DNA from 2 places in the Komagataeibacter medellinensis NBRC 3288 genome. Region 2 is predicted to be linked to the other one. Evidence: riboswitches for the same ligand, from Rfam matches in the RefSeq annotation. Region 2 holds a riboswitch; the other holds the start of a gene.
The links. A riboswitch is a leader RNA that binds a small molecule or an ion and turns the genes downstream of it on or off. The one in region 2 is predicted to bind FMN.
Positions count from the first base shown of each region.

Region 1: another riboswitch for FMN. It lies ahead of GLX_RS13015 (class I SAM-dependent methyltransferase); the one in region 2 lies ahead of ribD (bifunctional diaminohydroxyphosphoribosylaminopyrimidine deaminase/5-amino-6-(5-phosphoribosylamino)uracil reductase RibD).

Region 1 covers NC_016027.1:2,785,425-2,789,835, forward strand. The annotation lists gene htpG (molecular chaperone HtpG) at 1-1,339, shown strand, start outside; gene GLX_RS13015 (class I SAM-dependent methyltransferase) at 1,727-2,281, opposite strand; FMN riboswitch at 2,365-2,517, opposite strand; gene mtnA (S-methyl-5-thioribose-1-phosphate isomerase) at 2,723-3,814, shown strand; gene aspS (aspartate--tRNA ligase) at 3,949-4,411, shown strand, end outside.
Region 2 covers NC_016027.1:1,962,355-1,966,765, reverse strand. The annotation lists gene GLX_RS09175 (hypothetical protein) at 1-897, opposite strand, end outside; gene GLX_RS09170 (MIP/aquaporin family protein) at 1,273-2,157, shown strand; FMN riboswitch at 2,252-2,412, shown strand; gene ribD (bifunctional diaminohydroxyphosphoribosylaminopyrimidine deaminase/5-amino-6-(5-phosphoribosylamino)uracil reductase RibD) at 2,527-3,546, shown strand; gene GLX_RS09160 (riboflavin synthase) at 3,549-4,166, shown strand; gene GLX_RS09155 (bifunctional 3,4-dihydroxy-2-butanone-4-phosphate synthase/GTP cyclohydrolase II) at 4,166-4,411, shown strand, end outside.

The sequences.
Region 1 (4,411 bases), 820 kb from region 2:
CGACATCATCCTGCACATCAAGGACGATGCGAACGACTTCCTTGATTCATGGCAGCTTGAGAGCATCGTGCGCAAATGGGCCGACCACATTTCATGGCCCATTACCATCGTTAAGGATGGCGAGGAAACTTCGGCCAACAAGGGCACGGCGCTGTGGCGCAAGCCGCGTGGTGGCATTGAGGAAGAGCAGCTTAACGAGTTCTACCGCCACGTCAGCCACAATTTCGATACGCCGTGGGCCACACTGCACTGGCATGCCGAAGGCATGATGGAGTTCTCGGCATTGCTGTTCATTCCCGGCAGCAAGCCCTTCGAGTTTGCCGAACCGGTGCGCGAAAGCCAGATCCGCCTGCATGTTCGCCGCATGTTCATTACCGATGATGCGGGCCTGCTGCCGCCGTGGCTGCGCTTCGTGACCGGCGTGGTGGATACTGAGGACCTGCCGCTCAACGTCTCGCGCGAGATGCTGCAGGCTACACCGGTGCTGGCGCGTATCCGCAAGGCGGTGACCAACCGCGTGATCTCCGAACTCAAGACCCGCGCAAAGGACGAGGCGGATTTTGACAAGTTCTGGGACAATTTCGGCCCCACCTTCAAGGAAGGGATCTGGGATGATGCCGAGCACCGTACGGAACTGGCCACAATCGCTCGTTTCCGCTCCAGCACGCAGGAAGGCTGGACCACGTTGGATGCGTATCTGGAGCGCAGGAAGCCCGAGCAGGAAGCTATTTACTACCTGACTGGCGACCGCACGGAAATGCTGCCGTCCTCGCCGCAGCTTGAAGGTTTCCGCGCACGCGGGATCGAGGTGCTGCTGCTGTCTGATCCGGTGGATTCCTTCTGGCCTGACCGTCTGGGTGTGTACAAGGATACGCCCCTGCGTAACATCAGCCAGTTCCACACCGACCTGGAAAAGTTCGGTGCCCCGGAGGAGACGGCGGATGAAAAGGCAGCATTGGAAGTGGTCATTCCCGCGCTGAAGGAAGCGCTGGGTGATGCGGTATCGGATGTGAAGGGTACCAACCGTCTGGTTAACAGCGCCGTGGTGCTGGCAGCTCCCGAATCCGGGCCGGACCTGCAGATGATCCGCCTGATGAAGCGCAGCGGCCAGCAGGTGCCTGACACGGCGCCCGTGCTGCAGGTCAACCCGGGCCACCCGCTGATCGCAGACCTTGCGGCGCGGGTGAAAAATGGCGACCCGGTGCAGGATATTGCCCTTGTGCTGATGGATATGGCCCGCATCCAGGATGGTGAAAGCCCGAAGGATCCGACCGGATTTGCCCAGCGCCTGACCGCAATCCTGACGCGCCTGCCGCTGACGGACGGTCCCCAGGGCTGATCTGCCTGACTGCCAGTGTGATCTGCCCCGCCATGCATGCCGCATGGCGGGGCAGATCCGTTTTGAAGCGTGAAAAAATTTTTGGTGAAGCTTTTTTCAAAAAGCTTCGACGAACGCTGCCGTCCTGAAAAGAAGGGGTAATCTGGAAATTTTTATTATTTCTTCTCAATGGTTTTTGGGGCCACAAGAATAAGCATGGGGGACCGGCGCAGTGTATCTTCCAGATCAGGCCGGCCCTGCAGGATATCGGCAGGCGGGCAGGGCTTGGCTAGATGGCGGAGCCGGAAGCCACAGTCGAGAAGCGTGTTGACGTAGGTTTCCATCGTGCAGTGGTATTTGATTACCCCATCAACAAACCATGACGTGCTGCGCGCAGCCCTGCTGCAACTAGTGGTCGGGTGGCCAGTGCAGCTTGTTGCCCTCCGCATCACGCACCCACCCCACGGGGTGGGCGGTCTGGAGCGGATGCTCGACGGAAAAAATGAAGGTGCCGCCGGGTTTCAGGCTATCGAAAACGCGGCGCACCACGGCCGGATAATCCGCGATGTAGTGCAGGGCAAGGGATGAAACCACAAGGTCGAAGGCCGCCTGTGCCGTCACGCAGTCCTCGATGGAGGCGTGCAGGTAGGTAATGGCCGGATCATGGGTCAGCGCGCGTGCGGCCTCGATCATGTTTGCCGATACATCCAGCGCGGTAACCCGGTCTGCGCCCTGTGCGCGGGCATGGCGGGCAAAGTCGCCAAACCCGCATCCCAGATCGAGTACGGCCCTGCCGCGCAGGTCGGGCAGCAGGCCGCGCATGGCCGGGATCTCCAGTGCGCCGTTCAGCCCCGTGTCCTGTTCACGAAGGGTGCGGTACCCTTCAAAAAAACGCGGATCATCATAAATGTTCTGCGGTGATGGGGCGGGCGCCGTGTTATGGTTTTCGTGTGAAGTCGTCATGTGTCATGTCTCCCCTGGTGGACTCGGTCGTCATCCAGGGCGATCACGGGCGCGCACCGATCGCCCGCATGGGCCGTGCAGCCGCCAGTTCTCTTCTATCCGGACTGTAACCGTCGGCTCTGGTTTCCCACCAGATCTGCTGACTCCGGCACGCAGGGCATGCCGGGCGCTCGCGGGCTTCAGGCCGTGCGCCTGTTACCGCCGGTAGGGACTTCCACCCCGCCCTGAGAACACTGGCACCCACAATAAGGGGAGTGCTGCAATGGCAGCAAGCCTGTGGAGACATCCATGATCCGGTTGTATGATAAAGGGACGCTGCAAGGGACCAGATCTGCCGGAATTAAAGGCGCATGGTAGATCAGGGCTTGAATAACAGCCTGCCGAATGTTTCCCTACGCTCCCTTTTGTGTGTTCTGGCTTTTCAATGGCGGCAAGTATTATATGAAAATTGATAACGTCTCTTATCGCAGCGTATGGGTGGACACGGATGATGGCTGGTCGGTCCATATCTTTGACCAGACCCGTCTGCCGTGGTCGCTTGATATCCTGCGCCTGACCGGGCGTGACCAGGTGGCGCACGCCATCCGCACTATGCAGGTGCGTGGCGCACCGCTGATCGGGGCTGTTGCGGCCTACGGGCTGGCGCTGGCGCTGCGACATGACAGCAGCGATGCAGCCATGGAACGTGACGCGGCCCTGCTTGCGGCCACGCGGCCCACGGCGGTCAACCTTGGCTGGGCGATCCGACGCATGCTGACCCGCCTGCGCACCACGGCCGTCGCGGACCGTGCTGCGGCAGCGTATGACGAAGCCGGGCGCATCTGTGATGAAGACGTGATCCAGAACGAGGCCATTGGTCGGCAGGGCCTTGAACTGATCGTGGAAATCGCTGCCCGCCGTCCCGGCCCGGTCAATATTATGACCCACTGTAACGCTGGCTGGATTGCAACCGTGGATTGGGGCACCGCCCTTGCCCCGATCTACATGGCGCATGACCGGGGTATTGACGTGCATGTGTGGGTGGATGAAACCCGCCCGCGCAACCAGGGGGCCTCGCTGACGGCATGGGAACTGGGGCGCCACGGGGTTAAGCACACGGTCATTGCCGATAACGCTGGCGGCCACCTGATGCAGCATGGCCAGGTGGACATGGTGATTGTGGGTACCGACCGCGTGACCCGCACGGGAGATGTGGCCAACAAGATCGGCACCTATCTCAAGGCGCTGGCGGCGCATGACAATGGCGTGCCCTTCTGGGTGGCGCTGCCATCTACCACCATCGACTGGACCATCAGTGATGGCGTGAAGGAAATCCCGATCGAGGAACGCAGCGGGCGGGAAGTCACCCACATACAGGGCCGGGATCAAGCAGGTCATGTGACCAGCGTACAGCTTGTGCCCGATGGCAGTGCGGCCGCCAATCCGGCGTTTGACGTGACCCCCGCGCGCCTTGTGACCGGGCTGATTACCGAACGCGGCCGCTGCCCCGCTACTGCGGACGGGCTGTGCGACCTGTTCCCCGAATACGTGTAAGGTACGGCCCCGCAGGCCGGGGCTGCCACCTATAACCTTGACAGGCGCGGGTGGGATTGGCTTTGTCGCGCCTGCAACCGGGTGTGGCCCCATGGGGCGCACTCCCCCAAATCTGGTAGAATCAGGACAAGATCATGCATCCCTATCGTACCCATAGCTGTGCGGCCCTGCGGGCTGCCGACGCCGGGCAGACGGCCCGCCTTTCTGGATGGGTACATTCCAAGCGCGATCATGGCGGCCTGCTGTTCATTGATCTGCGCGACCATTTCGGCATGACGCAGATCGTGATCCCCGCAGGCTCCCCCGTGCTGGAAACGGCGGAGCGCGTGCGCGTGGAAAGCGTGCTGACGGTTACTGGAGAAGTCGTGCTGCGTGATGGTGCGACCAAGAACCCGAACCTGCCCACGGGCGAGATTGAACTGCGTGCGCGTGAGATCGCGGTCCAGTCCAGCGCCGACGTGCTGCCGCTACAGGTGGCGGGCAACGAGCACTACCCCGAGGACCTGCGCCTGACCTACCGCTACATCGACCTGCGGCGTGACAAGGTGCATCGCAACATCATGCTGCGCGCGCAGGTGATCGCCAGCCTGCGCAGGC
Region 2 (4,411 bases):
GAAATCCTTGATGAAGCGGATCTGCGGCACGCGGGTGAACACGATGCCGGGGATCTGGTTGTTATCGACCACCGGCGGCAGCTGTTCATGGCGTGACAGCAGGCCCTGCGTGTAGCCTGTAGTCAGGCTCCATGCCTGCCCCGCCAGGACGTGGAAGCCCCATTTGGTATTGCTGTAGGTCATGTACGCCTGCCGGATACGCGGCGTGTAGCTGTTGGTCTGGTAGCTGTTGGCGGTACCGGCAGCGCCCCCGAAATCAGTCTCGATATAACCCGACAGCGTCTCGTCCTTGGTGGGCGAGCCCTGCAACAGCACGCTCAGGCGCGTCAGCTGCGCGGAGGGACGGTACTCACCCGTATGGGCATTGGGGCTATTGGCATAGGGAAAGCTGCCCCAGCTGGTGGCGGGGCCGCTGGTCAGGTTCTTGCTGCGGTAGATGTTAGAAAAGTCGATGAACCCGCCCAACCTTACCGATACGCCGCCAATGCGAAAGACAGGCGGCAGGCTGTCCACGCCGGTCTGGGTAATGGCCAGCGGGCTGGAGGAATCAAGGTCGAGCTTGGCCTGGGCGGGAATAATCGCCTCGGTCATGGTGTTTTCGGCTGCTGCCGCCGCCTGCGCATCATCCGACATGGCGGGACCGCCAATAGTCAGCTGCGAGAGGTCCGGCATAGCGCTGATCTGGCCTGACGGTGCGCTGTAGACAGCACGCCCCCCCGTATGCGGACCCGAGCGCAAGGTACGGCCCGCCACCACGTTCTGGCTGCCCCGGCTCATGCCGTGATGGGCTTCAAGCTGCTCGACCTTGGCTTCCAGCCGCCGCATTTCGGCATGGATGGCGCGGATCTCGGCCATGTCGTCCGCCTGGGCGGGTGATGCCACCAACCCACCCAGCATGGCGACCATACTCCCCAGCAACAGACCCGGCCGCGCTGGCCGACCTGCATGGCAGGCATCTGCATGGCGGCCGGGATGGCCCTTTTTACAACAGCAATCCATCAGTCTGGCGCGCCTGCCCCTGTATACCGGGTTAACAAAACAAGAATCCGACAATATCTACCGCCAGCCCGCATGGACAGGACCGACAGAGCGCTGCGTACCGCATGGCAACAGAAATATAGGAACAGATTCCACCCTATATAGGAAAAACGTTTAGCTGCCATGCATTGAACAGTCTCATGTACGGCATATATTCGCATGATTATATTTATAACACACCATTTCTTCCTGTAATTCAAGACCTCTACATGTGCCAGTAAGGGAGTATACGCCATGACTGCAACCCGGCCACCGGATACCCCGCCCCCCACGGACCGACCGCTTGCCGGGCTCCCCCACCCCGATCATCCGCTACACTGGAAACTGTATGGCTGCGAGATGGTGGCCACCATGGTGCTCATGCTGTGTGGCATCGTGTCGGTCACGGTGCTGACCGCGCCCTATACCCCGGTCGGGCGCGCGCTTGCCACGCATCCCGAGATCCAGACCATGCTGTGCGGCGTGTTCTTCGGTCTGGCGGGAACGGTAGCCGCTTACACGCCATTCGGGCGTGTAAGCGGGGCGCATGTCAGCCCCTCCGTCTCGCTGGCGTTCAGCCTTGCGGGAAAACTGGCGGGCATGGACCTGTGTGGGTATGTGGCCGCCCAGATGGTGGGAGCCTGCCTTGCGGCCCTGCTGCTGGCAGGTCTGGGCCATGTGCTGCCCATATGGGGGGATATGGCGCGAGCCGCGACATTTGCCGCTACAGTGCCGTTTTCCGGTGTTGCAGTCATCTGGCCATTGGTAACGGAAATGGTGCTGACCTGCCTGTTGGTCATCATGCTGTATGCGCTGGCTGCCCATCCGGTGCTGAAATGGTTCACACCGTGGGCGGGCGGCGTGTTTTTCGGCCTGTGCAACCCGGTTTCGGCATGGCTGTCGGGCAACAGCTCCAACCTGGCCCGCAGTTTTGGCCCCGCACTGGTAGCGGGACAGTGGGAATCGTTCTGGATCTATGCGTTGGGACCATTTATGGGGGCGGCACTGGCAGTCTTGCTGCTGCGCTCGCGCCTGCTGGGCCGGATCGAGGTAGAAGAAGCCCGTCTGGTCAATTTCGGCCACCATGGTCGTGTTCCTTCCCTTCTCCACCCCGGTCGGCACGCGTCTAATCACGATTGAGTAGCGTGATTAAAAAATACGCTACTTGCAATCAACGAGAATTATTCCCAATATCGTCTTACTGAAAAACGAATCGGGCACCTGCCCGGTTCGCAGGCGTTCTCAGGGCGGGGCGAAATTCCCCACCGGCGGTGATTGCACCCTTTTGCAAGGGGCATAAGTCCGCGAGCGCCCGGCCCCCTCTGGGGCCGGGGTCAAGCAGATCCGGTGTGATTCCGGAACCGACGGTTACAGTCCGGATGAAAGAGAACGGAAACTATGGCCAGCCTTCCCTTCAAGGAAGGCGGGAAGATGGTTTTACGCGCCCTGAGTCCGTCCGGATGGATGGAGAAGTGTGTTTTGGATGCGTTGCCACAGGCCACCAGTGCCATGACTGGCCCCGACCTTCCCCCCGCTATCGCGCATGGTTTTCGTGCCGCGGTGAACGAGGCTGCCCGCCATGTGGGTGCCACGGCACCCAACCCGCCGGTCGGCTGCACGCTGCTGGACCGTGATGGCGCCATCCTTGCCACTGGCGGCCACCATCGCGCTGGCACCCCGCACGCCGAAATACAGGCCATAAACCAGTGCCGCGCGCGCGGCCTGCTGGATCGTGCCCATACCGCCATCGTCACCCTGGAACCATGCAACCATACCGGTCGCACCGGCCCGTGTTCGTACGCGCTGGCGGCCACCCCGGTGCGTAATGTGTGGATCGGGCTGCGGGACCCCAACCCCCATGTTGCGGGTGGCGGGGCAGATTACCTGCGCGACCATGGGCGGCGGGTGCATGTGCTCCAGCCTACCGGCCCGCAGGCTGCCGCGCGCGACCTGTGCAGCAGCCTGCTGGCCCCTTTTGCCCATTTCACCCGCACCGGCCAGCCGTGGATCACGGTCAAGCAGGCGGTGGACGCCACGGGGGCCATGCTGCCACCGCCGGGGCGCACCACGTTCACCTCCGCCGCCTCGCTCGATCTGGCGCACCGCCTACGCCGCGCAACCGATGCGGTGATTACCGCAGGCGGCACCGTGCGCGCCGACCGGCCGGGGCTGGACGTGCGCCGCGTGCCCGACCACGCAGGCCGCGCGCCCCGTATCCTTGCCATCTGCACCCGTACGGGGGAGGTGGATGAAGCCTACCTGGATGCTGCCCGCAGCCGTGGCTTTGACGTACGCCTGTGCACCGATCTCGCCGCCCTGCCCGATCTGCTGGGCCGCGCAGGCGTGACCTGGGCAATGGTGGAAGCGGGTCCCGCCCTGCTGGCCGAACTGGATGCCCGCAGCATGTGGCATGACTGGCTGACCATTACCGCAGGTGCCGATGGCGTGGACCACTACAACATCCGCGTGCGCGGGGGGGATGTGACACCGCTCCACCTGCTGCCCGAATTTTCTGCCGTGAAGGAGTAAGCATGTTTTCTGGCATCATCGAGCACCAGGGACACGTCAGCGCCGCGCGGCGGCTTGACCGTGACCTGGACATTACCGTGGCGACCGGCATTCCCGACCTGAGCCTGGGCGAAAGCATTGCCGTCAATGGCGTGTGCCTGACGGTCACGTCGTTTGACGCGGCGGGGAACGCCACCTTCTTCATCAGTTCGGAAACGCTGGACCGTACGGCGCTGGGCCGGATCGGGGCAGGGCATACCGTCAACCTCGAACGTGCGGTCACACCCGCCACCCGCCTGTCGGGCCATATCGTGCAGGGGCATGTGGATGGCACCGGCCACCTGCTGGCGGTGGAACCGGCAGGCGAGGCCCGCCACATCACCTTTTCCATTCCTGCCCGGCTGCGCCGCTATCTGGTGGAAAAAGGGTCGATCACGATCGATGGCATCAGCCTGACGCTAAACGCCGTAGGTGAACCGGGCGCGGAGGGGTGTACGCCCGATGCGTTCCGCATCGCCCTCATGATCATTCCCCATACATGGGAACACACGACACTTGGTGCCCTGAAGGCAGGAGACGCAGTGAACATCGAAGTCGATGTTATTGCCAAATATGTGGAGAGCGTATGTCAGTATCGTTGATGCCCCCGGCACTGGCGCAGGCCATAGAGACCATCCGCCGGGGCGGGATGATCATCCTTGTGGATGACGAGGACCGCGAGAACGAAGGCGACCTGGTAATGGCCGCCGAACTCATGACGCCACAGGCCATGAACTTCATGGTCACCCACGCACGCGGGCTGGTGTGTATGCCCATGTCACCTGCGCGGATCACCCAGCTCAACCTGCCCATGATGACACAGGTGAACACCTGCCCGCGTGGTACG